DNA from 3 places in the Arthrobacter sp. UC242_113 genome. Region 2 is predicted to be linked to each of the others. Evidence: riboswitches for the same ligand, from Rfam matches in the RefSeq annotation. Region 2 holds a riboswitch; each other region holds the start of a gene.
The links. A riboswitch is a leader RNA that binds a small molecule or an ion and turns the genes downstream of it on or off. The one in region 2 is predicted to bind thiamine pyrophosphate.
Positions count from the first base shown of each region.

Region 1: it holds a riboswitch for thiamine pyrophosphate, as region 2 does, so the genes downstream of both, thiO (glycine oxidase ThiO) here and thiC (phosphomethylpyrimidine synthase ThiC) in region 2, are expected to answer to the same signal.
Region 3: it holds a riboswitch for thiamine pyrophosphate, as region 2 does, so the genes downstream of both, ACHMXB_RS15885 (ECF transporter S component) here and thiC (phosphomethylpyrimidine synthase ThiC) in region 2, are expected to answer to the same signal.

Region 1 is NZ_CP171968.1:2,213,364-2,222,723, forward strand. Features, by position in the region: gene ACHMXB_RS09960 (4a-hydroxytetrahydrobiopterin dehydratase) at 1-149, opposite strand, end outside; gene ACHMXB_RS09965 (thiazole synthase) at 212-994, opposite strand; gene thiS (sulfur carrier protein ThiS) at 1,012-1,248, opposite strand; gene thiO (glycine oxidase ThiO) at 1,283-2,548, opposite strand; TPP riboswitch at 2,541-2,660, opposite strand; gene thiE (thiamine phosphate synthase) at 2,687-3,388, shown strand; gene ACHMXB_RS09985 (ferritin-like fold-containing protein) at 3,416-4,102, opposite strand; gene ACHMXB_RS09990 (RNB domain-containing ribonuclease) at 4,144-5,685, shown strand; gene ACHMXB_RS09995 (DEAD/DEAH box helicase) at 5,988-7,679, shown strand; gene ACHMXB_RS10000 (DNA-methyltransferase) at 7,685-8,557, shown strand; gene ACHMXB_RS10005 (PHP domain-containing protein) at 8,631-9,360, opposite strand, start outside.
Region 2 is NZ_CP171968.1:1,874,189-1,883,548, reverse strand. Features, by position in the region: gene ACHMXB_RS08475 (glucose-6-phosphate dehydrogenase) at 1-917, opposite strand, end outside; gene ffh (signal recognition particle protein) at 1,002-2,585, shown strand; gene ACHMXB_RS08465 (alpha/beta fold hydrolase) at 2,642-3,376, shown strand; partial or broken gene thiC (phosphomethylpyrimidine synthase ThiC) at 3,457-5,257, opposite strand; TPP riboswitch at 5,253-5,360, opposite strand; gene ACHMXB_RS08455 (amidohydrolase family protein) at 5,455-6,537, shown strand; gene ACHMXB_RS08450 (VOC family protein) at 6,616-7,491, shown strand; gene ACHMXB_RS08445 (hypothetical protein) at 7,590-8,024, shown strand; gene rpsP (30S ribosomal protein S16) at 8,237-8,650, shown strand; gene ACHMXB_RS08435 (RNA-binding protein) at 8,652-8,894, shown strand; gene rimM (ribosome maturation factor RimM) at 9,032-9,360, shown strand, end outside.
Region 3 is NZ_CP171968.1:3,470,068-3,479,427, forward strand. Features, by position in the region: gene ACHMXB_RS15850 (aspartate/glutamate racemase family protein) at 1-638, opposite strand, end outside; gene ACHMXB_RS15855 (glutamate--cysteine ligase) at 772-2,004, opposite strand; gene ACHMXB_RS15860 (UDP-N-acetylglucosamine 1-carboxyvinyltransferase) at 2,125-3,648, opposite strand; gene ACHMXB_RS15865 (hypothetical protein) at 3,887-4,858, shown strand; gene ACHMXB_RS15870 (GNAT family N-acetyltransferase) at 4,889-5,383, shown strand; gene ACHMXB_RS15875 (energy-coupling factor transporter transmembrane component T family protein) at 5,396-6,199, opposite strand; gene ACHMXB_RS15880 (ABC transporter ATP-binding protein) at 6,196-7,803, opposite strand; gene ACHMXB_RS15885 (ECF transporter S component) at 7,803-8,423, opposite strand; TPP riboswitch at 8,496-8,639, opposite strand; gene ACHMXB_RS15890 (heme-degrading domain-containing protein) at 8,759-9,310, shown strand; gene ACHMXB_RS15895 (DUF4235 domain-containing protein) at 9,347-9,360, shown strand, end outside.

The DNA.
Region 1 (9,360 bases), 340 kb from region 2:
CCGACGGCGGCTATCAGCTCAAGCGCGACGGCCGCCGTCGGCGTCTTATAGATAGTGACAAGCCCGCCGAGGTGGTAGCGCCAGTCGGGCAGCCCGGCGAGCGCTTCGTCGATCTGGGCTCGGGTGAGGATATCGTCGTTGGCGGCCACAACTGGCTCCTTGGCAGTACCTGTTGAGCCGGCCGCGCACCGCGGACAGGGGTTGGCCGGGCTTAGAGGAACTCCGCCCGGCCCTCCATGGCCGACGACGCCAAGGCATGCTCGCGGCGCGGGATCCGCCCGGCCGCACGCGCCAGCCTACCGGCGATCACGGAGTGTTTGAAGGCCTCAGCCATGAGTGCGGGATTCTGGGCCCGCGACACGGCGGTGGCCAGCAGCACGGCGTCGCACCCGAGTTCCATGGCCAGGGCCGCGTCCGAGGCCGTCCCGATCCCTGCGTCCAGGACCACGGGAACGGAGGCCCGCGACACGATCAGCTCGATGTTGTGCGGATTGAGGATGCCCAGGCCCGTGCCGATCGGCGCTCCCAGCGGCATGACGGCCGATGCACCCAGGTTCTCCAGCCGCAGCGCCAAAACGGGATCGTCATTGGTGTAGGCGAAGACCTTGAAGCCCCGGTTGACCAGCTGCTCGGTGGCGTCCACCAGCTCCACGGCATCAGGCAGGAGCGTGTGCTCATCGGCGATGACTTCGAGCTTGACCCAGTCGGTCTCCAGCGCTTCACGGGCCAGCTCCGCCGTCATGACAGCGTCCCGGGCCGTGAAGCAGCCGGCGGTGTTGGGGAGCACGCGGATGTTGTGGTCCACCAGCAGCTGGAACAGCGAGCCGGTTTCGGCAGGCGAGTAGCGCCGCATCGCGACGGTGGTCAGCTGGGTGCCGGACGCGAGCAGCGCCGCACCCAGACCGTCCAGGCTTGGAGCGCCTCCGGTGCCCATGATGAGCCGCGAGGTCAGCTCCACCCCGTCAATGACCAGGCTGTCTGCTGTTTCAATCATTGTTTCTGCCATCGTCCTCATCCTCCCTGGACTGCCGTGACAAGTTCGATCTCGTCGCCGTCGGCGAGTGCCGTGGCATGCCACTGGCTGCGCGGCACGACGGCCGAGTTGCGGGCCACCGCCACGCCCAGCCGCTGGCCGTCGGCGGCCTGCCCGCTGGCGGCCAGCTTGCGCCCCGTGACCTGGGTGACGAGTGAGGTGACGGACGCGCCGTCACTGACTTCCTGTTCGACGCCGTTCAATGTGATGTTCATGCTGGTTCCTTGTTCTGGTCAAATGTGACGCGGGTCAAATGCTGAGTGCAGCGGCTGATCCCAGGGGGTCCGGGAGCCCGGGTGAAAACCGGCCCGGCCGGAAGGCGGCCCAGCGCGGATCGGTGATGCCGTCCATGAGCTGGCGGCAGATGGCCGCGGCGGCCGGGGTCAGCAGGACGCCGTGGCGGAAGAAGCCGGTGGCGATGATGAGGCCCGGCACGTCCGTGCCGGCATCCTGCCCGCACGCCGGCACCCGGCCCAGCAGGGGGGCATTGTCCGGCGTGCCGGGCCGTGCCCGGGCGGTGGCTTCGAGCAGCTCCAGTTCGGCGACTGCCGGCAGCAGCGCCTGGGCGTCCCGCAGCAGCTGGTAGACGCCTCCGGCGCTGGTGCCCGGCACACCGTCCTCACGCTGGGTGGCGCCGATCACCACCGTGCCGTCCTTGCGGGGCACCACGTACACCGGCACGCCCCGCACCATTCCGCGGACTGTCGCGGTGAGCAGGGGCTGCAGGTGTTCGGGCACCCTGAGCCTGAGGATGTCTCCGTAGACCGGACGCAGCGGCAGCTGCAGGCCTTCCGGGAGATTCTGCAGGCGCGCCGCCGCCAAGCCATTGGCCACCAGCGTTTCGGCCGCCCTCACGGTTCCGCCGCCGGCCAGCCGGACCCCGCAGACCCCTGCGCCGTCCCAGAGCAGGCCGGCGGCGTGCTCCCGCACCGCGTATCCCTCTGCTGCCGCATTTTCCTGACGTTGCGCGGCCAGCTCGGCAGCAAGGGCCCGGACAAGTCTGCGCGGATCCACCTGGTGGTCCGCCGGAATGTCGAGGGCGCAGGAGATCGCGGGGCTGAGCAGCGGCTCCCGGGAACGTGCCTCACGGATGGTCAGCGGTTCAACGTTGAGGCCGTGGGCCCGCTGCACTTCCCGCAGGTCCATCAGGGCCCGGCGGTCGGCCGGATCGGCACCCACCGCCAGGGTCGGCGTCGTCAGGTAGCCGGCGTCACCGCCGGCGGTGAGCGTGGCCGCAAACTCAGGCCATCTGGCGGAGGACTCCAGCATCAGCTCCAGGAGCCCTTCCTCCTGGTAATGCAGTTCGCTGACCGGGGCGAGCATGCCGGCCGCAGCCCAGCTTGCACCGCTGCCCGGGGCCTCATCGACGAGTACCACCGAACGGCCGGAGCGGCGTGCCTCCCAGGCGATGCCGTGGCCAACCACTCCGCCGCCAATAACCGCTACATCGGCCTCAAGTCCGCCGGACTCCAGGGCTCCCGCGGAGCGCTCGTCGCCTCCGGTTTCAGGGGTCATGCAAATCCTTCCCTACGCCGGTACTAACCGGATCAGGTCAAGCGGTCGGCTCTGACGCCCTCTCAGCCCTGCGTCTTTATGACAGCAGTAACGGGCTCCCGCGGTACCTGCCCAGTTTAGAGGAACTAAGGTGTTGCCATGACCGTGCACTCTGCCCACACCGCCGCCCGCCTGTACCTCTGCACCGACGCCCGCAAGGACCGCGGGGACTTCGCGGACTTTGTGGACGCGGCGTTTGCGGGCGGCGTGGATATCATCCAACTGCGGGACAAGGGCATCGAGGCGGCCGAGGAACTCGAGTTGCTGGAAGTAGTCCATGCCGCCGCCCGCAGGCACGGCCGGCTGTGGGCTGTGAACGACCGCGCCGACATCGCGTCCATCGCCGGTGCACCGGTGTTCCACATCGGCCAAAAGGACCTGCCGCTGCGGGCCGCCCGGAAGCTGCTGCACGATGCCACCGTGATCGGGCTGTCCACCCACAGCACGGAACAGGTGGATGCCGCCGTCGGCGCCGCCCACGGGCGCAGTGGCCTGGATTATTTCTGCGTAGGCCCGCTGTGGGCCACCCCTACCAAGCCCGGGCGCGCCGCCGTCGGGCTCGACCTGGTGCGCTACGCGGCGGAGGCTGTCCGCACCACAAACGAGGAACGGGTCGGCGGCCTGCTGCTGCCCTGGTTCGCGATCGGCGGGATCGACCGCACGAACGTGGAGCAGGTCCTGGCGGCCGGAGCCAACCGCATCGTCGTCGTACGGGCCATCACCGAGGCGCCAGACCCGGCAGCAGCCGCGGCGGAACTGCTCGACGCCCTCGACGCAACGTCCTCGGCCGCCGTCTCGTAAGCGGAGCGGCCGGGTCGGGGGCCGGGGTTACCCGCTCAGGCCGAGCTGGACCATCCGCCGGGAGTGGTTTTCCGCGACTTCGGCCGTGATGCCCCGCACCAGCTCGCGGGCGGTGGCGTCCGTGGCACCGGGCTCCGCCTCGACGAACAGCTCGCCAAGAAAGGCGTGTTCGTGGCCCACGCGCTGGGCCTGCGTGATCGCTTCGCCGAGGAGGCGGCGGCCCCAAAGGGCCAGCCTGGACGCCAGCCGTGGATCGTCCGCCAAGGCCCCACTGAGCCGTTCCCGAAGCACGGCCGTGGCCTCTTCCGACGACTGGATCTGCTGGATGACATCACGGGTTCCGGCATCCACAAACCGGGCCACTGCCCGGTAGAAATCGGCAGAGACCGTGTCCACCACGTAGGCCTTCATCAGGGATTCGTACCAGTCCGCCGGGCGGGTCCGTTCATGGAAGTGGTCCACGGCCAGCTGGAACGGGAGCATCGCATCTTCGACGTCGACGCCCATGCCGGCCAGCTTGGCGCTTACGAGTTCGTAGTGCTGGAATTCGATGACAGCGATCCTGCCGAGCACGGCACGGTCGTGCAGCGTGGGTGAGTAACGGGCGTCGGACGAGAGCCGTTCGAACGCGGACAATTCGCCGTAGGCCATCACGCCGAACAGGTCTGCGACGAAGCGGTCGTAGCGAGCGGTGTCAGCCGAGGATGTGCCCATAATCCAAGACTAACGGCGCAATTCGGGCTAACCTGATTTTCGTGTCACATCATCGTCTGTCGCCCAGTGTCCACGAGCAGACCAACGCGCTCGCGGAGGCTCTAAGCGCGCTGCGGACGGAACTGGAGCTTCCGGGGGAATTCCCCGAGGACGTGCTCAAGGAAGCCGAAGCCGCCGTAGCCGGACGGGGATTCCCGGCGCTGGACCTGACCGGAGTGGACTTCCTCACCATCGATCCGCCGTCGTCCACCGACCTTGACCAGGCACTGTTCATCGAACGCCTCGGCGAGGGCTACCGGATCCTGTATGCCATCGCCGATGTTCCCTCGTTCGTACAGCCGGGCGGCGCCCTCGACGCCGAAACCCGCCGCCGCGGACAGACCTTCTACGCCCCGGACGGCCGGATACCACTGCACCCGGAGGTCATCAGCGAGAACGCCGGCAGCCTGCTGGCCGGGCAGCTGTGCTCCGCCTTCGTCTGGGAGTTCGAGCTCGACGCCGCCGCCGAGGTGGTGTCCGTGCTGGTGCGCCGGGCCGCCGTGCGCAGCCGGGCCAAACTCAACTACAAGGGCGTCCAGGCAGAACTGGACGCCGGCACGGCCCCGCCCGTCCTGCAGCTCCTGCGTGAGGTGGGGCGCAAGCGCGTGGACCTGGAACGGGCCCGCGGTGGAGCCAGCCTGAACATGCCGGAACAGGAGATCGTCCAGCTTCCCGACGGCGGCTACCGGATCGTGGCGGTCCCCCAGCTTCCGGTTGAGGACTGGAACGCCCAGATTTCGCTCATGACCGGCATGGCCGCAGCTTCCCTGATGCTCAACGGCAAAGTGGGGATCCTGCGGACCATGCCTGCCCCGGATGAGCGCTCCCTCAGCCACTTCAGGCGGCAGACAGCCGCGCTGGGCAAGCCGTGGGACGGGCAGGAGACCTACGGCGAGTACCTGCGCACCCTGGACCCCACCGACCACCGGCAATTGGCCATCCTCCACGCGGCCGGCATGCTGTTCCGCGGCGCCACGTACACGCATTTCGACGGAACCGTTCCGGAGGACGCCGTCCAGTCAGCCATCGGCACGGCGTACGCCCACACCACCGCTCCGCTCCGCCGGCTCGTGGACCGGTTTGTTTTGGTCATCTGCGAGGCCCTGAGCAATGGCCTGCCGGTGCCGGCCTGGGCGCGGGAGGCGCTCCCCTCGCTGCCCGAGATCATGGCGTACTCTGACCAGTTGGCGGCAAGGATGGAACGGCTTGCCCTGGACACTGTGGAAGCCGCGCTGCTGATCAACCACATCGGGCAGGAGTTCGATGCAGTGGTGATCTCCGGGTCAAAGCCGGCCAAAAACGGCAACGGGAACGGCAGCGGCAATGCCGCAGGGAACAGCAGCGGAAACGGGAACGGCGCCAACGGCAAGGGCCTGAACGGCAAGGGCACCAACGGATCCGGCCCCTCCGGCGTGGTCCAGATCGCCGAACCGGCTGTGACGGCCAAATGTGAAGGAGAGATGGAACCCGGCACCAGGGTCCGGGTCCGGCTCGTCTCCTCGGACATCGCAACCCGTGAGGTCCGCCTCGAGCTCGTCGACTGAACCGCTCCCGCGGGCCGCAACTGTCCCCGCGGCGGCCCGAGTCAAGGAAAACACGGGTTTGCCAGTAGACTGGCTAGGTAGTAATGGATGCCCGGTCGTTGATTTCCGTAAATTGAATTCAACAAGCCCGCCCCTACGCGATCTTGAGTCACACCCGCCGGTCCCCAGTGCCGGCATTTAGATAGCCCGCGATCGGCTTCCACTGGAATTGCTTGCGCGCCTGAGCGTGCTCCGGAACGGCCCTCAAGGCCGGCCCGTTGAGCAGGCGGCGCCAATGCCCAAATGAATAAGGAAACTCCCCTGTGAGTGAATTGCATACCCACCAGCTTCTTTCCGACGACACCGGCACCGAGACCATTGAGCCGGAAGAGACCATCATCTCGGACGAGAAGCCGCACGAAATAGCCGAAAAGTCGTTCGCCGACTTCGACGTCCGCGCTGACATCGTCGAGTCCCTGGCTGACGCCGGCATCACGCACCCCTTCCCGATCCAGGCCATGACGCTGCCCGTCGCGCTGTCCGGCCACGACATCATCGGCCAGGCCAAGACCGGCACGGGCAAGACCCTCGGCTTCGGCATTCCCGCGTTGCAGCGCGTGGTGGGCCGCGACGACGCCGGCTTCGACAAACTGCCCGCCCCCGGTGCCCCGCAGGCCATGGTGATCGTACCCACGCGCGAGCTCGCCGTGCAGGTTGCCAACGACCTGCAGGCCGCATCCCGCAAGCGCAACGCCCGGATCGCAACGATCTACGGCGGACGCGCCTATGAGCCGCAGATCGACGCCCTGCAGAAGGGCGTCGAGGTGGTCGTCGGCACCCCGGGCCGCCTCATCGACCTCTACAAGCAGAAGCACCTGGTGCTGAAGAACGTCAAGATCGTAGTGCTGGACGAAGCTGACGAGATGCTGGACCTCGGCTTCCTGCCCGACGTCGAGACGCTGATCGCCGGCACTCCGCCGGTTCGCCAGACCCTCCTGTTCTCGGCCACGATGCCCGGCCCGGTCATAGCCATGGCCCGCCGGTACATGACGCAGCCCACCCACATCCGCGCCGCGGATCCGGACGACGAGGGCCTGACCAAGCGCGACATCCGTCAGCTCATCTACCGTGCACACAGCATGGATAAGACCGAGGTGGTCGCCCGTATCCTGCAGGCCCGCGGCCGCGGCCGCACCATCATCTTCACCAAGACCAAGCGCACCGCCGCAAAGGTTGCCGAGGAGCTCGTGGACCGCGGGTTCGCCGCCGCCGCCATCCACGGCGACCTGGGCCAGGGAGCCCGCGAGCAGGCGCTCCGCGCCTTCCGCAACAACAAGGTGGACGTCCTGGTGGCCACCGACGTCGCAGCCCGCGGCATCGACGTCGACGACGTCACGCACGTCATCAACTACCAGTGCGTCGAGGACGAGAAGATCTACCTGCACCGCGTGGGCCGCACCGGCCGAGCCGGCAACAAGGGCACCGCCGTCACGTTCGTGGACTGGGACGACATGCCGCGCTGGGGCCTCATCAACAAGGCGCTGGGGCTGAGCGTTCCCGAGCCCGTCGAAACCTACTCCTCCTCGGCCCACCTGTACGAGGACCTGGACATCCCCGAGGGCACCAAGGGCCGGCTCCCGCGCAGCAAGCGCACCCTCGCCGGCGTTGACGCCGAGGTCCTGGAGGACCTGGGCGAGACCGGCAAGAAGAACAGCCGCTCCGGCGGCCGCGATTCCGGCCGTTCCGGCAGCAGGGATGGCGGCAGCAGGGAAGGCAGCCGCCGCGGCGGTGACGCGGCCAAGCGTTCCGGTGAGCGTTCGGGCGAGCGCCGCCGTCGTTCATCAGAGTCCGGCGCGGAGGCCGGAACCGGTCCCGCTGCCACTGCGACTGTTGAAGGCGAGCAGCCGGCGCGCCCGCGCCGCAACCGCACCCGCACGCGCCGCCGCAACGGCGAAGTGGTTTCAGGCGGCGAATCCGCCAATACCGGCTCGCAGCCCGGCACCGAGGCCCCATAGCCTCAATGACTGAAACTGTCTGGGCGCCGGACGGCAGCAACCTGGTGGTGCACGCGGATAACGCGGACTTCCTCCCCACGCTGCCGGACGGCGCCTTCACACTCATTTACGTGGATCCGCCCTTCAACACCGGCCGGGCCCAGCAGCGCCAGGAAACAAGGATGGTGCTCAACGCCGACGGCGACGGCGACCGGGTGGGCTTCAAGGGCCGTTCCTACGACACGATCAAGGGCGCCCTGCACCGCTACGACGACGCCTTCAGCGACTACTGGTCCTTCCTCGAGCCGCGCCTGGTGGAGGCATGGCGGCTACTGGCCGACGACGGCACCTTATACCTGCATCTGGACTACCGCGAGGTGCACTACGCCAAGGTCATGCTGGACGCCATTTTTGGCCGTGAATGCTTCCTGAACGAGATTATCTGGGCCTACGACTACGGTGCACGCGCCAAAAACCGCTGGCCCACCAAGCACGACAACATCCTCGTCTACGTCAAAAACCCGGCCAAGTACCACTTCAACAGCGCCGAGGTGGACCGGGAGCCCTACATGGCCCCGGGGCTCGTGACGCCTGCCAAGCGTGAGCTGGGCAAGCTGCCCACGGACGTCTGGTGGCACACCATCGTCTCCCCCACAGGCAAGGAAAAGACCGGATACCCCACGCAGAAACCCGAGGGCCTGGTGCGCCGCGTGGTAGCCGCGTCCAGCCGTCCGGGTGACTGGTGCCTCGATTTCTTCGCCGGTTCCGGCACACTCGGCGCGGTTGCGGCCAAGCTGGGGCGCAGGTTCGTCTGCGTGGACCAGAACCAGCCGGCCATCGACGTCATGGCCAAGCGGCTCGGGGCGCACGCCGAGATTGCGACTTACCCGCCCGTGTAGGTAGCAGCCCAAGTAGGTAGCAGCACAGGGCGTTCCCAGCGCTGGGAACGCCCTGAAATGCTACTTACTTGGGTCAGCGGACGACGACGGTGCCCGTGCCCAGCTCCTCGATCCGGTCGAGGACGTCCGGGGCGGTCAGGTTCTCGCCCAGCCGGTTCGGCTTGCCCAGGCCGTGATAGTCCGAGGACCCGGTTACCACCAGCCCGTGCTGGGCGGCCAGCTTCCGCAGGAACTCCCGGCCATCCTCGGGGTTGTCCCGGTGATTGACCTCCAAACCGGCCAGCCCGGCGTCGATCATGTCGTGGTACGTGCTTTCGCCCACCACCCGCCCGCGTGAAGAGGCGACAGGGTGGGCAAAGACGGGAACGCCGCCGGCCTCGCGGACCAGTTCGACGGCGAGGGCCGGCTCCGGCGCGTAGTGCTGCACGAAATAGCGCGAATGGGAGGTAAGGATCGAGGTGAAGGCCTCGGAACGGTCCGCTACCACTCCCGCCGCCACCAGGGCGTCGGCGATGTGCGGGCGTCCCAAGGTGGCCCCCGGCGCCACATGGTGGATCACGTCGTCCCAGGTCAGCGGGTAGTCCTCGGCGAGCAGGGTGACCATGCGTTCGGCGCGGGTCAGGCGGGCGTCCCTGGCCTTCGTAATTTCCTCGAGCAGGCCCGGGTGCGCGGGGTCGTGCAGGTAGCTCAGGAGGTGGACGCTGATCCCGTGCTCCGTCCGGCAGGAAATCTCCATGCCGGGCACCAGCGCCACGCCGTTGTCAATCGCCGCCCGGGACGCTTCCGCCCAGCCGTCCGTGGAG
Region 2 (9,360 bases):
GTGTTCCGGTCCGGGTCCACGCCCTCCTCCGCGGCGTAGTCAGGGACGTCCTTGCCGTCGAGGCTTCCCGCCAGGTAGCGCGCCCGCCGGGTGCTGTCCGTGTAGGGCGGCTTGATGCTGCTGGCCCGCAGGACGGCGGCGATGGCATCGCGGAGGTCGCGCTCGCCGATGGTGGCCGGCGCCTCGATGGCCAGCAGCGCCATGATCTGCAGCAGGTGGCTCTGGATCATGTCGCGCAGCGCGCCCGCACCGTCGTAGTAGCGTGCCCGGCCCTCCAGGGCCAGGTCCTCATCGAAGATGATTTCTACCTTGGCGATGTGGTCGCGGTTCCAGACCGGCTCCAGGAAATTGTTGGCGAACCGCAGGCCAAGGATGTTCAGGACTGTGGCCTTGCCCAGAAAATGGTCCACCCGGTGGATGTGGTCCTCCGGAACAAGGGACAGGAGTGTCCGGTTGAGTTCGCGGGCCGACTCCTCGCCAGCGCCGAAGGGCTTCTCCATGACCAGACGGGTCCCGGCGGGCACCTGCTCCGGGCGCAGGATTTCGCAGGCCTTCTGGCTCACCTGCGGCGGCAGGGCGAAGTAAACCGCAACGGGTCCCTCGAGGCCGGCCAGGAGTTCTGCGAGCGGCCCGTCGGCGGTGACGTCGGCCTGGTGGTATTCCGTGGACTTTGCCATGGCCGCCAGCGCCTCCCTGCCGGCGTCCGTCGCCGTTTCGGCGGCAGCGTCAAAGGCGGTGTGCACGCGTTCCTGCCACTGTTCGGGTGACCACGGGTCCGATCCGGCCCCCACGAGCAACAGGCCGGCGGCGCGTCCTGTGGCCACCAGCCTGGCCAGGCCGGGAAGGAGGAGCCGTCCGGTGAGATCGCCGGAGGCACCGAGGATGAGCAGGGTTTTCACAGTCGTTTGGCTCGTCACCTTGCCAGCATGCCACCTTGCAGGCGTGTCTTGATACCCTAGATAGTCGAGTCTCGTACATCCACTGAAAGAAGTGCACGGCGCGTGTTCAATTCACTCTCTGACCGGTTGACAGCAACCTTCAAGAATCTTCGCGGCAAGGGCCGCCTCACCGAGGCAGATGTCGACGCCACAGTCCGCGAGATCCGGCGCGCCCTGCTGGATGCGGATGTTGCCGTGCCCGTGGTCCGCGAGTTCACCGGGCAGGTCCGTGAACGCGCGCTCGGCGCCGAGGTCTCCGGGGCCCTGAACCCCAGCCAGCAGATCGTGAAGATCGTCAACGAGGAACTTGTTGAGATCCTCGGCGGCGAGACGCGGCGCATCCGGATGGCCAAGACCGGCCCTACCATCATCATGCTCGCCGGCCTCCAGGGCGCCGGCAAGACCACCCTGGCCGGAAAGCTGGCCAAGTGGATGAAGGCGCAAGGCCACAGCCCCCTGCTCGTCGCCTGTGACCTCCAGCGCCCCAACGCCGTGACGCAGCTGCAGGTAGTGGGCCAGCGCGCGGGAGCTCCCGTCTTCGCTCCGCACCCGGGCGCCACCTCCGAACTGGCGCACCCGGCCGGCGACCCCGTCGCCGTGGCACGGGCCGGCGTCGAGGAAGCACGCCAGAAGCTGCACGACGTCGTCATCGTGGACACCGCCGGCCGTCTCGGCGTTGACGCCGACATGATGGAGCAGGCGCGCCAGATCCGCCGCGCCATTGTGCCCAACGAAGTCCTCTTCGTGATCGACTCCATGATCGGCCAGGACGCCGTCAACACGGCGACCGCCTTCGACGAAGGCGTGAACTTCACCGGCATCGTGCTGTCAAAGCTCGACGGCGACGCGCGCGGCGGTGCCGCGCTGTCCGTTTCGTCGGTCACCGGCAAGCCCGTGATGTTCGCCTCGACCGGTGAAAGCCTGGACGACTTCGAACTGTTCCACCCGGACCGGATGGCCTCGCGCATCCTGGACATGGGTGACGTCCTGTCCCTCATTGAGCAGGCTGAAAAGTCATGGGACAAGGATGAAGCCGCCCGGATGGCGAAGAAGTTCGCCGACCAGGAGGACTTCACGCTGGACGACTTCCTTGCCCAGATGCAGCAGATCCGCAAAATGGGCTCGATGAAGAAGATGCTCATGATGATGCCCGGTGCGCAGAACATCCGGCAGCAGCTGGAGCAGTTCGACGAGCGCGAGATCGACCGCGTGGAGGCCATTGTCCGCTCGATGACCCCGCACGAGCGCGTTGCACCGAAGATCATCAACGGTTCGCGGCGCGCCCGCATCGCCCGCGGCTCCGGCGTGCACGTATCCGAGGTCAACGGGCTGCTGGAGCGCTTCGCCCAGGCCCAGAAGATGATGAAGAAGATGGCCCAGGGCGGCGGCATGCCGGGAATGCCCGGGATGCCCGGGATGGGGGCAGGCGGCGCCCGCAAGGGCGGCGGCAAGAACGCGCCCAAGAAGAAGGCCCGTTCCGGCAACCCTGCCAAGGCTGCGCAGGAGCTCCGCGAGGCCGAGGCAAGGCGGGCCGCCGGGGCAAAGGCGGTGCCCACCGGAGCCTCCTTCGGCCAGCAGTCGGGCGACTTCGATCCGTCCCAGCTGAACCTCCCCAAGGGCTTCGACAAGTTCATGGGCGGCAAATAGGGAGCACGGTCATGTCGGCCGGCGCCGATGTCAGACCGCTGCCATAAGGTTGGGTCATGTATAAGCAGCGGGTAGTTTTCGTCCACGGTGCCGGTTACTTCGGCTCCGTTGCGTGGCCGCGCCAGCACGGCATGGCTCTGCAGTATGACGCCCTGTTTCTGCGGCGCCACGGCTTTGACGCCGAGGCCGAGCCGCTGGAAACCGACTTCGCCGAGGACGCCCGCATCGTGCTGCGCTCACTGGCAGACGACGGCCGCGGGGCCGCCGGGGGCCACGTTGTGGCGCATTCACAGGGGGCCATCGCAGCGATGATGGCCGCCGTCGAACGCCCCGACCTTGTCTTCTCGCTGACGCTCGTGGAGCCGGCATGCCTGTCGCTCACCGCTGAATTGCCGGCCACGGCCGCGCACCGTGCCCTGATGGAGCCGCTGTTCGAGGTCCGGCACCAGCTCGGCGACGATGACTACGAGCGCGAGTTCCTGCGCCGCGCCTTCGCCTCGGACACACCGGAGCCCAGCACCCCGGAGGCGAAGCGCGCGGCCAGGAGACTGCGGCTGCAGGCACCGCCGTGGCAGGCGCCGCTGCAGATCGTGCCGGGTGTTCCCACGCTGGTCCTCACCGGCGGCTGGGAGCCGCTGTACGAGGAAATCGCCGGATACCTGCGCGAGACCGGTGCCCTGCACCGCATCGCTGCGGGAGGGCACCGGCCCCACGACTCACCGGAGGGTGACCGCTTCATCAGGTCATTCATCGCCGAGGTCAGCCGCCGGCAGCAGCCCCGCGCCTCCTGAAGACACGGCCTCTAAGCAACGTTCCCGCGCGCGCGTCCGGCTGGCCCCCAATGCCAGCCGGACGTGGTCATGGAGGCCGGTCAGTTGCGGGCCGACTCCGGAAGCCGCAGCTCGGGCAGGTATACCTTTCCGCCTGCAGCCAGGAACTCCTGGCTCTTCTCGCGCATGCCTTCCGCCATCTCCGCGAGGGCGGCCTGCGCCTCGGCTGAGCCGTACTCGTTCCGGATGTCCTGGCTGATCCGCATGGAGCAGAACTTGGGACCGCACATCGAGCAGAAGTGCGCCGTCTTGGCAGGCTCGGCAGGCAGCGTCTCGTCGTGGAAGGACTCGGCCGTCACCGGGTCCAAAGACAGCGCGAACTGGTCGCGCCACCGGAACTCAAACCGGGCCTTGGACAGCGCATCGTCCCGCTCATTCGCGCCGGGGTGCCCCTTGGCAAGGTCGGCCGCGTGCGCGGCGATCTTGTAGGTGATGACGCCGGTCTTCACATCGTCCTTGTTCGGCAGGCCCAGGTGTTCCTTGGGCGTGACGTAGCACAGCATGGCCGTGCCGTACCGGGCGATTTCCGGTGGCGCCGATGGCCGAGGTGATGTGGTCGTAGCCGGGGGCCACGTCCGTGACCAGGGGGCCCAGCGTGTAGAAGGGCGCACCCTTGCAGAGCTCCTGCTGGCGCTCAACATTCTCGCGCACCAGGTGGAATGGGATGTGCCCCGGCCCTTCCACCATGACCTGGACGTCGTACTCCCAGGCCCGCTGGGTCAGCTCAGCCAGGGTGTCCAGTTCGGCGAACTGCGCGGCGTCGTTGGCGTCCGCCGTGGCGCCCGGCCGGAGGCCGTCGCCCAGCGAGAAGGCGACGTCGTACTTCGCGAAGATCTCGCACAGCTCGTCGAAGTGGGTGTACAGGAAGTTCTCCTGGTGGTGGGCGAGGCACCAGCCGGCCATGATGGAGCCGCCGCGGGAGACAATGCCGGTGACGCGGTTGGCCGTGAGCGGGACGTACCGCAGCAGCACGCCGGCGTGGATGGTCATGTAGTCCACACCCTGTTCGCACTGCTCGATGACGGTGTCGCGGAAGATTTCCCAGGTCAGGGCGTTCGCTTCGCCGTTGACCTTTTCCAGGGCCTGGTAGATCGGGACCGTGCCGATGGGGACGGGGGAGTTGCGGATGAGCCACTCACGGGTGGTGTGGATGTCGTCGCCCGTGGACAGGTCCATCACGGTGTCCGCGCCCCACTGGGTGGCCCACTGCAGCTTGTCCACCTCCTCGGCGATGGAGCTGGTGACAGCCGAGTTGCCGATGTTGGCGTTGATCTTCACGAGGAACGCCTTGCCGATGATCATCGGCTCGGATTCCGGGTGGTTGATGTTGGTGGGAATGATGGCCCGTCCGGCGGCGAGTTCGCTGCGGACCAGTTCCACATCGCAGTTCTCGCGGAGGGCCACGAAACGCATCTCGGGGGTGATGACGCCCTGCCGCGCGTAGTGCATCTGCGTCACGGTCTTTCCGTCCGCCGCACGGCGGGGCACCGGCCTGGCGCCCTTCCATTCGGCGGAAGCCGCGCCGCGGCGCACGGCCGACTTGCCGTCGTCGAGCAGGTTCCGTTCACGTCCGTCGTACGTCTCCGTGTCCGCCCGTGCCGCAATCCATTCCGCACGGAACGGGGCGAGGCCCACCACCGGGTCGCTGCCGGGACCCGCCGTGCGGTAAACCCGCAGCGGTTCGTTCTGCTCGCCGTTGGGTGAAGGCTCCAGGGCGATTTCCGTTACCGGAACCCGCAGGCCGTCGCCTTCCAGGTAAGCCAGTGAGTGGGATTTCAGCGACTGCGTAACGGTAGCGGTACCGTTTTGGGCATGGCTCTGCTGTGATTTCTGGGTGCTCAATTTACTGCTCACTTCCTTCGCCGGCATTACCCGGACAGGTTCAACGGTCGCAGGCTGCACCAGCCTGATCTCAGCCCCTGCAGGGGCACCCGTGTGGTCGTAGACGAAGCTACCACACCCCGGATTTCGCCCGTCCATCTGTGAAGCCAAGCCGGAGACGCCGGATCTCCGTTGCGGGAGCCGATTACGCTGGAACCATGTCGCACATCATCGAATTCAGCGGACCCGTGCTCACTGCGGCGGATGAGGAACGCCGCGGGCTCTGGGCGGTGGACGGGAAGCTGACGTTCAGTTCTCCGGGCCAGCAGCCGGACACCGTCGTGGACGGCTGGGTCCTGCCCGGCTTCGTCGATGCCCACTGCCACATCGGGCTGGGGCCGGGCGGTGCCGTGGACGACGACGTGGCGTATGGCCAGTCCATAGCGGACCGCAACGCCGGCACGCTGCTGGTCCGGGACGCCGGAGCGGCCAGCGACACCCGGTGGCTGCAGCAGCGGGCCGACACGCCGCGGATCATCAGGGCCGGCCGGCATGTGGCCCGGTCCCGCCGGTACCTGCGGAACTTTGCGGTGGAAGTCGAGCCGGAGGGCCTCGTGGAGGCGGTGCGGAAGCAGGCCCGCGAAGGGGACGGCTGGGTCAAGCTGGTGGGGGACTGGATCGACCGGAGCGCCGGCGACCTCGCGGCGTCGTTCCCTGCCGCGGCCGTGCGGGACGCCGTCCGGGCCGTCCACGACGAGGGCGCCAGGGTCACCGCGCACTGCTTTGGCGAGGACACCCTGGACGACATGCTGGACGCGGGCATCGACTGCATCGAGCACGCCACGGGGCTGCTGCCCCGGCACATTCCACGGTTCGTTGAGCAGCAGGTGCCGATCGTGCCGACACTCATTAACATCGCCACCTTCCCGGACATCGCCAGCCAGGCCGAGCAGAAGTTCCCGCGGTATGCGGAGCACATGCGCGCATTGTGGGCCCGCCGTCGCGAGCGTGTCCTGGAGGCCTACGAGGCCGGCGTCGAAATCTATGCGGGAACGGATGCGGGCAGCGTGATCCGCCACGGCCGCATCGCGGACGAGATCCTCGAACTTCATGCCGCCGGGCTCCCGGCAGCGGCAGCGCTGGACGCGGCCTGCTGGCGTGCGCGCCGATGGTTGGGGGCCGAGGGCCTGACGGAAGGCGCGGACGCCGACGTGGTGGTGTGCCGGGAGGACCCCCGCGCCGCGCCGGAGACCATCCGGAGCCTCACGAATGTGGTGCTCCGGGGAAAGATCGTGCATTAGGAATAAATTGAAGCTTCAAGTAATTTAAAGATGTAGAGGCCGCCGAAATCCGGTGGCCCGGACATCCGGGAGTATTCAATGACAGCAGCAGACAGCAGCCAGGACTTGCTTCCTGCCGACCTCACCATGGGCACCGTCATGCTCAAGGTGGGCGACATGAAGCTCATGACCGACTACTACCAGCGCGCCCTCGGCCTCGACGTCGTCGCCGAGCAGGACGGCGGCCTCTACCTCGGTCGGCTCAAGACGCCGCTGGTGCACCTCGCTCCCGCTCCGGGCCTGAACATTCCCGGCCGCGGCGAGGCCGGCCTCTTCCACACAGCGCTTCTGTTTGAGGGCCAGCCGGCGCTGGCCGCCACCGTTGCCAGCGCAGCCCAGTACGAGCCGCAGTCCTTCGTGGGCAGCGCCGACCACCTGGTGAGCGAGGCGTTCTACTTCACCGATCCGGAAGGCAACGGGATCGAACTCTACTGGGACCGCCCGCGCGATGCGTGGTCCTGGGACGGCAAGAACGTGGTCATGGACAGCCTGGCGCTGCCGCCGCAGAAGTACCTGCAGGACCACCTCACGCAGCAGTCCGTGGAAGGCCAGCGCGGCACCGACGCGGAGGTGGGGCACGTCCACCTACAGGTGGGTGACGTCCAGTCAGCCCACGACTTCTACGTCGGCACGCTCGGATTCGAAAAAACGGCGGGCTGGCACGGACAGGCCCTCTTTGTGTCGGCCGGCGGCTACCACCACCACATGGCCATGAACGTCTGGAACAGCCGAGGCGCCGGCCCGCGCCGGGACACGCTGGGCCTGGGCGAAGTGCTCATCGAGGTGCCGTCCGGTGACGACGTCGGCGCCCTCGCCGACCGCCTCCGGGTCGCCGGAGTCGAATCGCACCACACCGGCGCCGAGCTCCGGTTCGAGGATCCGTGGCGCAACCGCCTCCGTGTCGCCGTGCGCTAAGTCGCGTGAACGCAGTTGGGTTAGGCTGATTTCGAAGAGCCCCGGCCGGTGCGTGCCGCTGCCGGGGCATGCACCGCCGACGGAATGAGGACGCATCCATGGGCTTCACCGAAGTGTTTGTCGCCACCCACAATGACGCCCTTAAGCGTGCAGAGGCGCTGGAGGGCGGCGCTGCCGCCGGGGACGGCATCCGGATAGCCGGCATCAGTGATTTTGAGATCGAACAGCTCGGCGACCTCGCGGGTGCCGCCGTGCACGCCGCGGGCGCGGACTACGAGCTGGCCATGGTGGACGTGGCAAGCGATTCACTTCTGGGCGTGCCGGCGGCGATGGTCCGGGCGCTGGCCGAGCTCCTCACCTACGAATCCGAGGGTGAGGGCAACGTTTTGGATGAGGTGGCCGAGCGCTGGGCCGCTGAGGATGACATGCCCTTTGGTGCCGCGGAAGCCAAGAACTATGTGCAAGCGCTGGCTGAGCTCGCGGGCACCGTGGACGAAGGCAGCCGGACCGGCCTGTACGTCTGGTCTTCCTAGTGCCGTTGGGTCTTGCCGGCACGCGAAAAGACTCCGTCCGCATGTCAAGTCGAAATAACGCGGGCGATCTGGCACAATAAACAGGTACTCGATCTGCGTGGCCCCTCTCTCCGCGTCCGGATCCTGTCCTTTTCGAACCCCCCAGTACGGCCCGCCCCACGGGTGCAGAACGCGGGTTCAACCCCGTTTCAGAAACAGGAGTGACCACAAAAGTGGCCGTAAAGATTCGCCTTAAGCGCTTCGGTAAGATGCGCGCACCGTACTACCGCATCGTCGTCGCCGATTCACGCACCAAGCGTGATGGCCGTGCCATCGAAGAGATCGGCAAGTACCACCCCACCGAAGAGCCCTCATACATCGAGGTCAACTCCGAGCGTGCACAGTACTGGCTGTCCGTCGGCGCCCAGCCGTCGGAGCAGGTCGCCGCGATCCTGAAGATCACGGGTGACTGGCAGAAGTTCAAGGGTCTGCCGGGCCAGGAAGGCACCCTGAAGACCAAGGCCGACAAGGAAGCATTCGTTGCTCCGGAAAAGGGTTCCGTGATCATCCCGGAAGCCATCACCAAGAAGGCCAAGGCATCGGAAGCCCCCGCCGAGGCTGAAGCAGAGACCACCGAGGCTGAGTAAGTTGCTGGCAGAAGCGCTCGAACACCTTGTCCGCGGCATTGTCGACTCCCCTGAGGACGTCAAAGTCAGTGCCAAGAACAACCGCCGCGGGGATACCCTCGAGGTGCGCGTTCACCAGGAAGACCTGGGACGGGTAATCGGACGCCAGGGCCGCACCGCGCGTGCACTGCGCACGGTCGTGGCGGCGCTGGCAGATGGCGAGCAGGTCAGGGTCGACGTCGTCGACACCGACCGCCGCCGGTAACGCGCCTGCAACACTTGCCTTAACGTCCGGCCCCTCCACCAGCAACGGTGGAGGGGCCGGACTGCTTTGCGCCCTGAAGGCTTTCAGGACGCCCGTAAAAGTCGTACATCAACACGCAGCCCAAAACAGAGGAACACATGCAGCTTCAGGTGGCCCGTATCGGCAAGCCCCACGGAATCCGCGGCGAGGTGACAGTCCAGGTGCTCACCGACGCGCCTGAGGACCGGTTCGTCCCCGGCACCGAGTTTGTGGTGGAACCCGCCTCAGCCGGGCCGCTCACGCTGAGCAGTGCCCGCTGGAACAAGGACATCCTCCTGCTCGGCTTTGACGAGGTGGCCGACCGGAACCGCGCCGAGACCCTGCGCGGCGCCAAGCTGTTCATCGAGACCGAAGAGCTCGACGAGGACGACGACGAGGGCTGGTACGAACACGAGCTCGTGGGCCTCGAGGCCCGCGTCGGCTCCCA
Region 3 (9,360 bases), 1.6 Mb from region 2:
TCGCGGGCCGCCACGGCGGAGATAAGCACGGAGCCGGCGGCCGTGACGGGGTCGATCACGGGAATCCCCAGCCTCCGCCGCAGGACGTCTGTCATGCCGATGCTCGTCAGCCCGGCACTCGCCTCGAGAATGACATCCGCGCCGGCGTCCGCCAGCATGTGTGCGCCGGCGAGCGCATCGAAGATGCCTGTTGGCAGGAGGAAGCCGTCCGGCGTCTCCACACTGTCGGGGCCATCGATCAGGAGCATGCGGTCGCCCAGTGCGTCGGAAATGGGACCCGGCACGGAGTGCTTGAGGCCAAGCACTCCCACCCGGCCGCCGAAGGCGAGTGCAGCCGCGGCCGCCGCGGAGCCGGCACCGATCACGGGAATGTCCAGCAGGGTGCGCACCTCCGGCAAACCCGGATCCGCGGTGCAGCTGATGACCAGCGCGTCGACGTCCGGAGCCATGTCCAGTGCAAGCTCCACTACTTTGGGCACCGCGCGCTGCAGCGAGTCAGCGTCGTGGACTCCCGAGGGCTGGTCCGGGATGCACCGGGTAGTGACATCGAAGCCGAAGGTGTCGCGGAGCAGCTTTCCGTGTGAGTTGAGCAGTCGCCGGTCGGTGGTGGTTAAGGCCCTGATGATTCCTACGCGCATGGTCTGTTCCTTCCGCCGCGCGGTGCTTGTCATGCCACACTAGCCAGCCGACGTTTCACGCGGTTTACCGGAAAATGACCACCGGAAACATCCCTGCCCATGAGCGCGGACTGTGCGGACTCAGTGCGCGGAGTTAGAGCTGCCGGACGCGCAGGAGTTCCGGGGCGTCCGCGGCATCCGGGCCGACGTACTCCTCGGCTCCCTTGTGCGTGGCGCGCACGGCGTGCGCGACGACGGCGCCCAGCCCGCCGTCGTCGGGCTCTGCCTTGTCCAGCACCAGCTGGCGGATGCCGCGCTGTTCAGCAGCGCCGGTGCCCCGTGCAAAGATCGCCTCGACGCCCTGCCGGGCCAGTTCAATTTCGCCGTTCTCGGCCAGCACCGGCTCCAGGAAGTCGACCAGGGAGTTCACCACGTCTTCGGCAGGCGCGGGCCGGAAGCTGCCGAAATCCAGCAGTTCACCGCGCAGGCCGAAGTTGCTGGCCTGCCAGGCGGCCATCCGCAGTAGCACCGTCGGCACGGGTGCCGGCTCCACACCCTCACGCCATTCCCGGCACGCCGATTCCACCAGCGCACGGACCAGGACAGCGATCAGTGCGGCATCCTCGGCGCGGAGGCAGACGTCCGCCACCCGCACCTCCACTGTGGGATGGTTACGGGAGAGGCGCGCGTCGAAATAGATCATCCCCTCGTCCAGGACCACTCCGCTATCCAGCAGCCGGCTCACTACGCGGCGGTAGGTTGACAGGTTGCCGTAGATGGCAGACGGGCCCGACGACGGCCAGCGGTTCCACGCCTGCGTCCGGTAGCTCTCGAACCCGGTTTCCACGCCGTTCCAGAACGGCGAGTTGGCACTGAGCGCAATCAGGACGGCCAGCTTGTCCCGGATCCTGTCCAGCACTGCCACGCCTTCGTCGGGGGATTCGATGTAGGTGTGCACATGGAAACCGCAGGTGAGCTGCTCCTGGGCGGTCAGGCCGAACCGTTCGAGCATCCTGGCGTAGCGCGGATCCGGCGTGGTGTGGCTGGAGAGGGCCAGCGGCGAGGTGGCCAGGGCGGCAATCCGCGCACTGTGTCCCTGGGCGGCTTCGTCAGCCAGTGCCCTGCCGGCGCGGATCTGGCGCAGCAGTTCCGCATGGTCCAGGCACGGGCGTGTCTGCGTCTCGATCTGCTCGAGCTTGAGTTCTGCGCTCAGGCCCATCTCGTCGTCGCACTTGGTTTCGGCCTTTTTCTTCAGCAGCCGGGGCTTGCCCGGGGCGTCGTCGGCGGCGAGTTTGCGGCGCGCCAGCAGGGCATCGGCGAGCGCCAGCGGTTCCCCGCTGTCCGGATCAACGATCAGGAGCTCTTCCTCCACGCCAAAAGTCCGCATGCCTTCATTGTGCGCCAGACCAGCGGAAACGTCCCCGACATGACGAAGCGCGAACGGGCAGATAACACCCTCAAAATCGCTCGGAGGGGTCGTTATCTGCAGGTTCGCGCTTGGTTTACGTCAGTCCTGGAAGTACTCGATCTTGGCGCCGATGGTGTTGAGCCGCTCCGCGAGGTCCTCGTAGCCGCGCTCGATGACGTAGATGTTGCGCAGCTCGGAAACTCCGCGGGCCGCCAGCATCGCCAGGAGGAGGCAGGCAGCGGGGCGCAGCGCGGGCGGGCAGCCAACCTCCGCGGCACGCCAGCGTGTGGGGCCGTTGACGTAGATGCGGTGCGGGTCCAGGAGCTGGACCCGGGCACCCAGCTTGTTCAGCTCCGTCAGGTAGATCGCACGGTTCTCGTAGACCCAGTCGTGGATCATGGTCTGGCCCTCGGCGTTGCCCGCGATCACCGCGAAGAACGGGAGGTTGTCGATGTTCAGCCCGGGGAACGGCATCGGGTGGATCTTGTCCTCCGGCGCGCGCAGCTCCGAGGGCTTCGTGGTCACGTCCACCAGCCGGGTGCGCCCGTTGCGGGCCATGTACTCGCCGGAGACCTCCAGCTGCTGGCCCATCTGCTCCAGGGTGGCCAGCTCGATCTCCATGAATTCGATGGGCACCCGGCGGATGGTCACCTCTGAGTTGGTGACAATGCCGGCGGTGATGAGGCTCATCGCCTCGATGGGATCTTCCGAGGGGAAGTACTCGATGTCGACGTCGATGGTCGGTTTGCCGGTGATCTTCAGCGTGGTGGTTCCGACGCCCTCGATCTCCACGCCCAGCCGCTGCAGGTAGAAGCAGAGGTCCTGGACCATGTAGTTGGGGCTGGCGTTACGGATGACAGTGGTGCCGCAGCGGTGGGCGGCGGCCATGATGGCGTTCTCCGTAACGGTGTCGCCGCGCTCGGTCAGCACGAAGGACCTGTCCAGTTCGTCGGTGGGAGGTGCCTGCACGCTGTAGAAGCCGGCACTGGCCTCCACGGACAGGCCGAACTGCCGCAGTGCCTGCATGTGCGGCTCCACGGTGCGGATGCCCAGGTCGCAGCCTCCGGCGTAGGGCAGCCGGTACTCATCGGTCACGTCCAGCAGCGGGCCCAGCAGCATGATGACGCTGCGGGTCCGGCGCGCGGCTTCGGCGTCCATGGACGCCAGGTCGAGATCCGCGGGCCGGCGGAGGCGAAGGTCGTTGTCGTTGAGCCAGGTGCATTCGACGCCGATGCTGCTCAGAACCTCGACAATGCGGTTGACTTCCTCGATGCGGGCCAGCCGGCGCAGCGTCGTGGTGCCGCGGTTGATGAGGCTGGCGCAGAGCAGGGCGACCCCGGCGTTCTTGCTGGTGTTGACATCGACGGACCCCGACAGCGTCCTGCCGCCCTCGACGCGGAGGTGGGTCATCTGCGATTTGCCGAGCTGGACAAAGCTGCGGCCCAAGATGGCCTCCAGGCGCTGGATCATTTTCAGGCTCATGTTTTGCTTGCCCTGTTCCATGCGGGCCACGGCACTTTGGCTGGTGCCGAGTTCCGCGGCCAACTGGCCCTGGGTCCACCCCTTCTGGCCGCGGGCGTCGCGGAGCAGAAGACCAACATGTTCAACAGTCTGTTGTGTCATGGGAAAAATATATCAGATATGAGTTATTTCGTCGCCTTGCGGGTCTTCGAGCGGGCAATCAGCCCCGTGATGTACCCGTTACACGCATAAGTATTCAATAACGGGCTTCGGTAGTGTGGCAGTCTCTCTTACGGCCTCCGCAGCCCCGGTCAAGGGCGGGGACCAGCCTTGACCGGGGCCCGCATGCGGGGGGAAGCTAGCGGTACGTGTTGCGGCCATAAGGGGATGGGAGGCCGCCGTGTCCATTTTCAGCTCCGCCGTGCTCGGCAGGTTCCGCCCCGCCGGCCGTCCGGCTTCAGCGCTGCTGTCCTTCGTGGTGGCTACAGCCGTGGGCTTCATCCCGGGACCGAGGCTGGACGACGGCGCACCGCCGGCACCCGAATCAACCGTCACCCAGGATTCGCCGAGGGCTTCCGCCACTCCCAGCGGCGCCGCGCAGGCGCAGCCACCCGCCTCGCCGCAATCCCCGCGGCCGGCGGCCCGTCAGCCGGTAGAGCCGCCAGAATCCGGCAGGGTTGCCTTGGGCAACGATGTCTCCTGGCCGCAGTGCAGCCGCGAGCTGCCCGACGACCCTGCGTTCGCGATTGTCGGAGTCAACAACGGGCGCGCCAACACCACCAACCCCTGCCTCCACCAGCAGCTTGACTGGGGGGAGGACGCCTCCGGAGGGACGGGCCAGCCCCGACTTGCGCTCTATGTGAACACCGCGAATCCCGGGCTGCGCGGCACCTGGTGGCCGGCGAGCAACGAGTACGGCGGCACGGCCGTGGCCAACCCGTACGGCACCTGCCAAGGCAAGGAGGACGCGGCGTGCGCCTACATGTACGGGTACGCGAAAGCCTTCGACGACGCATACCTTCGCACCGTCTCGGACCCTGGGACCTACCTCTGGTGGCTGGATGTCGAGACTGGCAACAGCTGGTCAGGCGACAGGAACGCCAACCGGGCGGATCTGGAGGGCATGACTGACTTTTTCCACAGCATCGGGGCCAGGGTGGGCATCTACTCCTCGGCGCGGCAGTGGGGACAGATCGTGGGCGAGGTCGGCTCGGCCAGCAGCCTCTATTCCCTGCCGAGCTGGTTGGCCGGGGCGCGCACTTCCGCCGACGCCACGAACATGTGTTCCGCGCCGCCTTTAACTGCCGGCGGCAAAGTAGTCCTCACCCAGTTCGTGGCGGACGGCTTCGACTACAACCACTCCTGCATTTGACGCACCCCGCCAACATTTAGACTCGGCCCCATGGATCACACCTGCAGCGTCCGCCAGGCCGCCCCCGAGGAGGCCCAGGCCCTGGCCCGGCTCCACTTGGAATGCTGGCGCGAAACCTACACGCACCTGCTGTCACCCGGCTTTATGGCCAGGCAAGGCGTGGAAGAGCGACTGGCCATGTGGCGGCACCTTCTGGCCGGCCCGCATGCGGGCCGGCAGTTCGTAGCGGACGACGCCGGGAAGCTGGTGGGGTTTGCCGGTTCCCTTCCGCCCGCAGAGGGGCTGAGGGAGCAGACCGAGCTGTGGGGCATCTATCTCCTTGCGTCCCACCACGGCAGGGGGCTCGGTCAGGCCCTGCTCGAGGCTGCGATCGGGCGCGAAGCGGCCGCGCTGTGGGTCGCCGAGGACAACCCGCGCGCCCAGGCCTTCTACCAACGCAACGGCTTCGTCTTCACCGGCGCCAGGGACACGATCGAAGACTGGGAGGGGCTGGCCGAGGTCCGGATGGCCCGGCCTGCAGGTTAGGCGCCAGTCAGGTTAGGAGCCCTCCAGCCACACCATGTTCCAGGTTCCGGCCCACAGCGCACCAGCCACGGCGCCGGCAGCGATCAGCACTCCGCCGAGCACCACCCAGACGTCCAGCACGCTGTAGGTGGACACGCGCGCCCAGGTCCGGCTGGCCCCGCCGAACCCGCGGGCTTCCATGGTCACGGCAAGCCGGGTGGCGCGGCGGATGGCCTGGACCAGGAGGCCGAAGCTCTGCCCCAGGGTGGCCCGCAGCCGTTGCCACGGGTTGCCGCGCGATCCGACGCCCCGGGCGCGCCGGGCCATTCCGATGGTCTGCCATTCCTCGGCCATCAGTCCGACCAGCCGCATGGCAGCCAGGGTACCCAGCACAAAGCGGTGCGGCAGCCGCGCCTTTTGCGCCAGGGCGTCCGCCAAGTCCGTGGGATCGGTGCAGCTCATCAGCAGCACAGCAGGCAGGGCAATGGCCAGGCCCCGGAGCAGAAAACCCAGCCCCAGCTGAAGGGAACCTTCGCTCATGGACCAGAGGCCGACGTCGAGCAGTATCCTCCCGCTGTCCGGCGACAGGATGGAGGTGCTCCAGCCGCCCACGGCGGCCGCAAGGATCAGCGGCCAGCCGCGCTGCCACAGCAGCGAGAACGTCAGCCCTGCCAGCGGGAAGACCAGCAGCTCGCACGCGAGAGCCACCGACGCCGACATCCAGTCGATGGACAGCGCCAGAACCAGGGTGATCAGGAAGACGGCTGCGAATTTGGCCAGCGGATTGGCGCGCGTCAGCACCGCCCGGTTTCCGGCAAGTGTCAGTGCCTCCCTCATGTTGCAGCCTGTTCTGACGTCGGTTCAGCGGGACTTGGCGCGTTGTTGCCCAGCCCGGACCCCAGCCGCAGCTCGGTGCCGCCGAGCACCTGGGTGAACTCCTCGTCGTGGGTCACGGACACCACGGCCGTGCCGGCATCCAGCAGTTCCGAAAGGAATGAGGCAAGCTCCGCCCAGGTGTTGGCGTCCTGTCCGAAGGTGGGCTCGTCCAGCACGAGTACCTGCGGGTGTGCCGCCAGGACGGTGGCCACGGACAGCCTGCGTTTCTCCCCGCCGGAGAGGGTGTACGGGTTGGCGTCCACGAGATGTGTGAGGCGCAGCCGCTCCAGCAGCTCGTCGACGCGCTCCTCGCCGTGGCCCAGATGGCGAGGGCCGAACTGCAGCTCGTCCAGGACACGGCCGGTGACGAACTGGTGTTCGGGTTCCTGGAACACCGTGCCGATCCGGGCGATCAGCTGCTCGGCCCTCCACTCGTACGGGTCAATTCCGGCTCCGCCGCTCAGTTCTACCGTCGCGGAGACCTTGCCGTCCACCGGCGGCAACAGCCCGGCCAGGGTCAGCGCAAAGGTGGACTTGCCGGCGCCGTTGGGACCTGTGACGGTCAGCGCCTCGCCCGCCCGGACCTGCGCTGTGACGTCGCGCAGAACGGGCTCAGGGGGTACAGAGCGGAAGCCGCGGCGGCGTGGACGTTCCCGCGACACGGCAAGCTTTTCCGCCGCCAGCAGCAGCTGGCCGGTGCTAGCGCCGGGGGTCGGCGGAGCGCCGGCAGCCGAACGGCGCCGCGTCTCAGGAACATAGCCGGGGACCCAGACGCCGGCGGCAGTGAGCATCCCGCGCGCCTCCTCGAGAACCTCGTCCGGGGTCCCGTCGATCAGCACCGCGCCGTCCGAGGCGGACCCCGGCTGCAGGACCACGATCCGGTCCACCAGGTCTTTCCAGGCAGCTACCCGGTGCTCCACCACCACCAGGGTGGCCCCGGTCTTGTCGAGGCAGCGGCCCACGGCGTCCCGGACTTCCAGGACGCCGTCCGGGTCGAGGTTCGCGGTGGGCTCGTCCAGCAGGAGGAGTCCCGGCCGCATCGCCAGGATGCCGGCGAGCGCCAGGCGCTGCTTCTGGCCGCCGGAGAGGGCCGACGTCGGGTGGTTGAGGGGAAGGTGCGACAGCCCGACGTCGTCCAGCGCCTCGTGCACGCGACGCCAGATCTCCTCGCGGGGCACCGACAGATTCTCGGCGCCGAAGGCGACGTCGTCGCCCAGGCGGGAGAGCACCACCTGCGTCTCCGGGTCCTGCTGCATGAGCCCGGCACGGCCGCGCCGGGAACGGGGCGGCGCGCCGTCGATGAGCAGGTCTCCGCTCTCGTCCGCGTCGTCCCGGTCGGGAGTGCCGGCGTCGTCCGCGTCACTGTCCCCCAGCACGCCGGCCAGGGCGTGAAGCAGGGTGGACTTGCCGGCTCCGGATGGGCCCAGCAGCATGACCCGCTCGCCGGGGCGGATGTCCAGGTCGAGGGCATGGACGGCCGGTTTGGTGCGGCCGGCGTGGCGCCAGCCCCAGCCGCGGGCGGTGACCGCGGCGGGGCGGACGCCGGCGTTGTCTTGTCCGGGCATTAGGAGAAGACGGGCTCCGTGGCTGCCTTGCGGGACGCGAAGGAACTCAGCACGCCGGTCCTGGCCAGGCCTCGGGCGGCGATCCACGACAGGGCGCCCGCGATGACCGCGCCGGAAATGGCGCAGAACACGATGTACGCGAGCTTGTCGCCGGCGGCGTAGGCGATGTTCCAGCCCCAGGGGGCGAAGGAGTCGTTGAGCCCGCAGAACAGTCCGGCGCCGGCCCCGGCAAGCAGCGAGGCGGGCAGGTTGAACTTCTTGTACGCGAAGGCGGCGAACACAAGCTCCGCCCCCAGGCCCTGCAGAAGTCCGGAAATGAGCACCGTGGTGCCATACTGCGAGCCCATGAGCAGCTCGCCGGTGGCAGCCACACTCTCGCAGAACAGGGCTGCGCCGGGCTTGCGGATGATGAGCATTCCCAGGACCGCCGGAATCATCCAGCCGCCGGCGTAGAGGCCGGTCAGCGGAGGGTAGAGGGCGTTGACCGGGGTGGAGATGAGGTTGGCGCCCTGGGACCAGGCCCAGAAGATGACGCCGCCGGCAACGGCGATGAGCGCCGCCACGACGATGTCCGCCACGCGCCAGCTGTAGCTGGTCTTCTTGATTGCTGCAGTTGTCATGATGGTCCTCCTGAGGAACAGGAGGGGAAAGTGTTTCCCCGGCTGCGGGTGGCTGGGCCTCGCGCTGCCGGGCACTCTGAGAACTCGACTCCCTTGCGCCGGTACTAGCCGGATCAGGTTCGAGGGTCTGCGGCTGTCCGCACTCTCAGCGCCCTTCCCCGGTTGCGCTGGCAGTTGCCTTTGCATCCCGACGGCGGCGCTCCCCTGTCGTGATAAATCTGCCCTTGTGGGCTGATCCAGTTTACACCTCGCCCGCCCCGGAAACCGGGGGCCGCTGTCACAATGCGGAAGTTTTCATGCGGCGTTGGGACAACGGTCCGGAGTAGATTGGGGCCATGACGCAACAGGACTCCGGCAGCGCTGCCCTGCCCGCCTTTGACCCCGATTCCTCCGCGGAGCAGCCGGCGGGAGCCTTGGAAGCCCTGATTGGGCAGGTCGAAGGGGAGATGGCTGAACTGCAGTTCCCGAGGTTCACCAAGGACGACGCCCTGGCGCTGGGCCTGGAACTGGTGGAACGGGGCAAGGAGGAGAACCTGCCTATCGCCATCGACATCACCAAGGGGGAGCAGGTGCTCTTCCATGTGGCGCTCGAGGGTGCCACGCCGGATAACGAAGGCTGGGTGCGGGCCAAGCAGCGGACTGCCGTGCGCTACGAGGAACCGTCGCTGCTGGTGGGGCTGCGCGGCAGGGCCGGCGGCGGACGGATCGAGGACAACGCCTGGTTTGACCAAGCGACTTACGCTGCCCACGGCGGAGCCTTCCCCGTTTATGTGCGGGATGTGGGGGCAGTGGCCGTGGTCACCGTGTCCGGGCTGCCGCAGAAGGCGGACCACGACCTCGTGGTACAGGCGTTGCGGGAGATCCACCGGTCCATGCGGCTAGGCTAAGGAAAGACCAGTGTTCATCACGCGAGGAGTTCCGCAATGAGTTTCTTCAT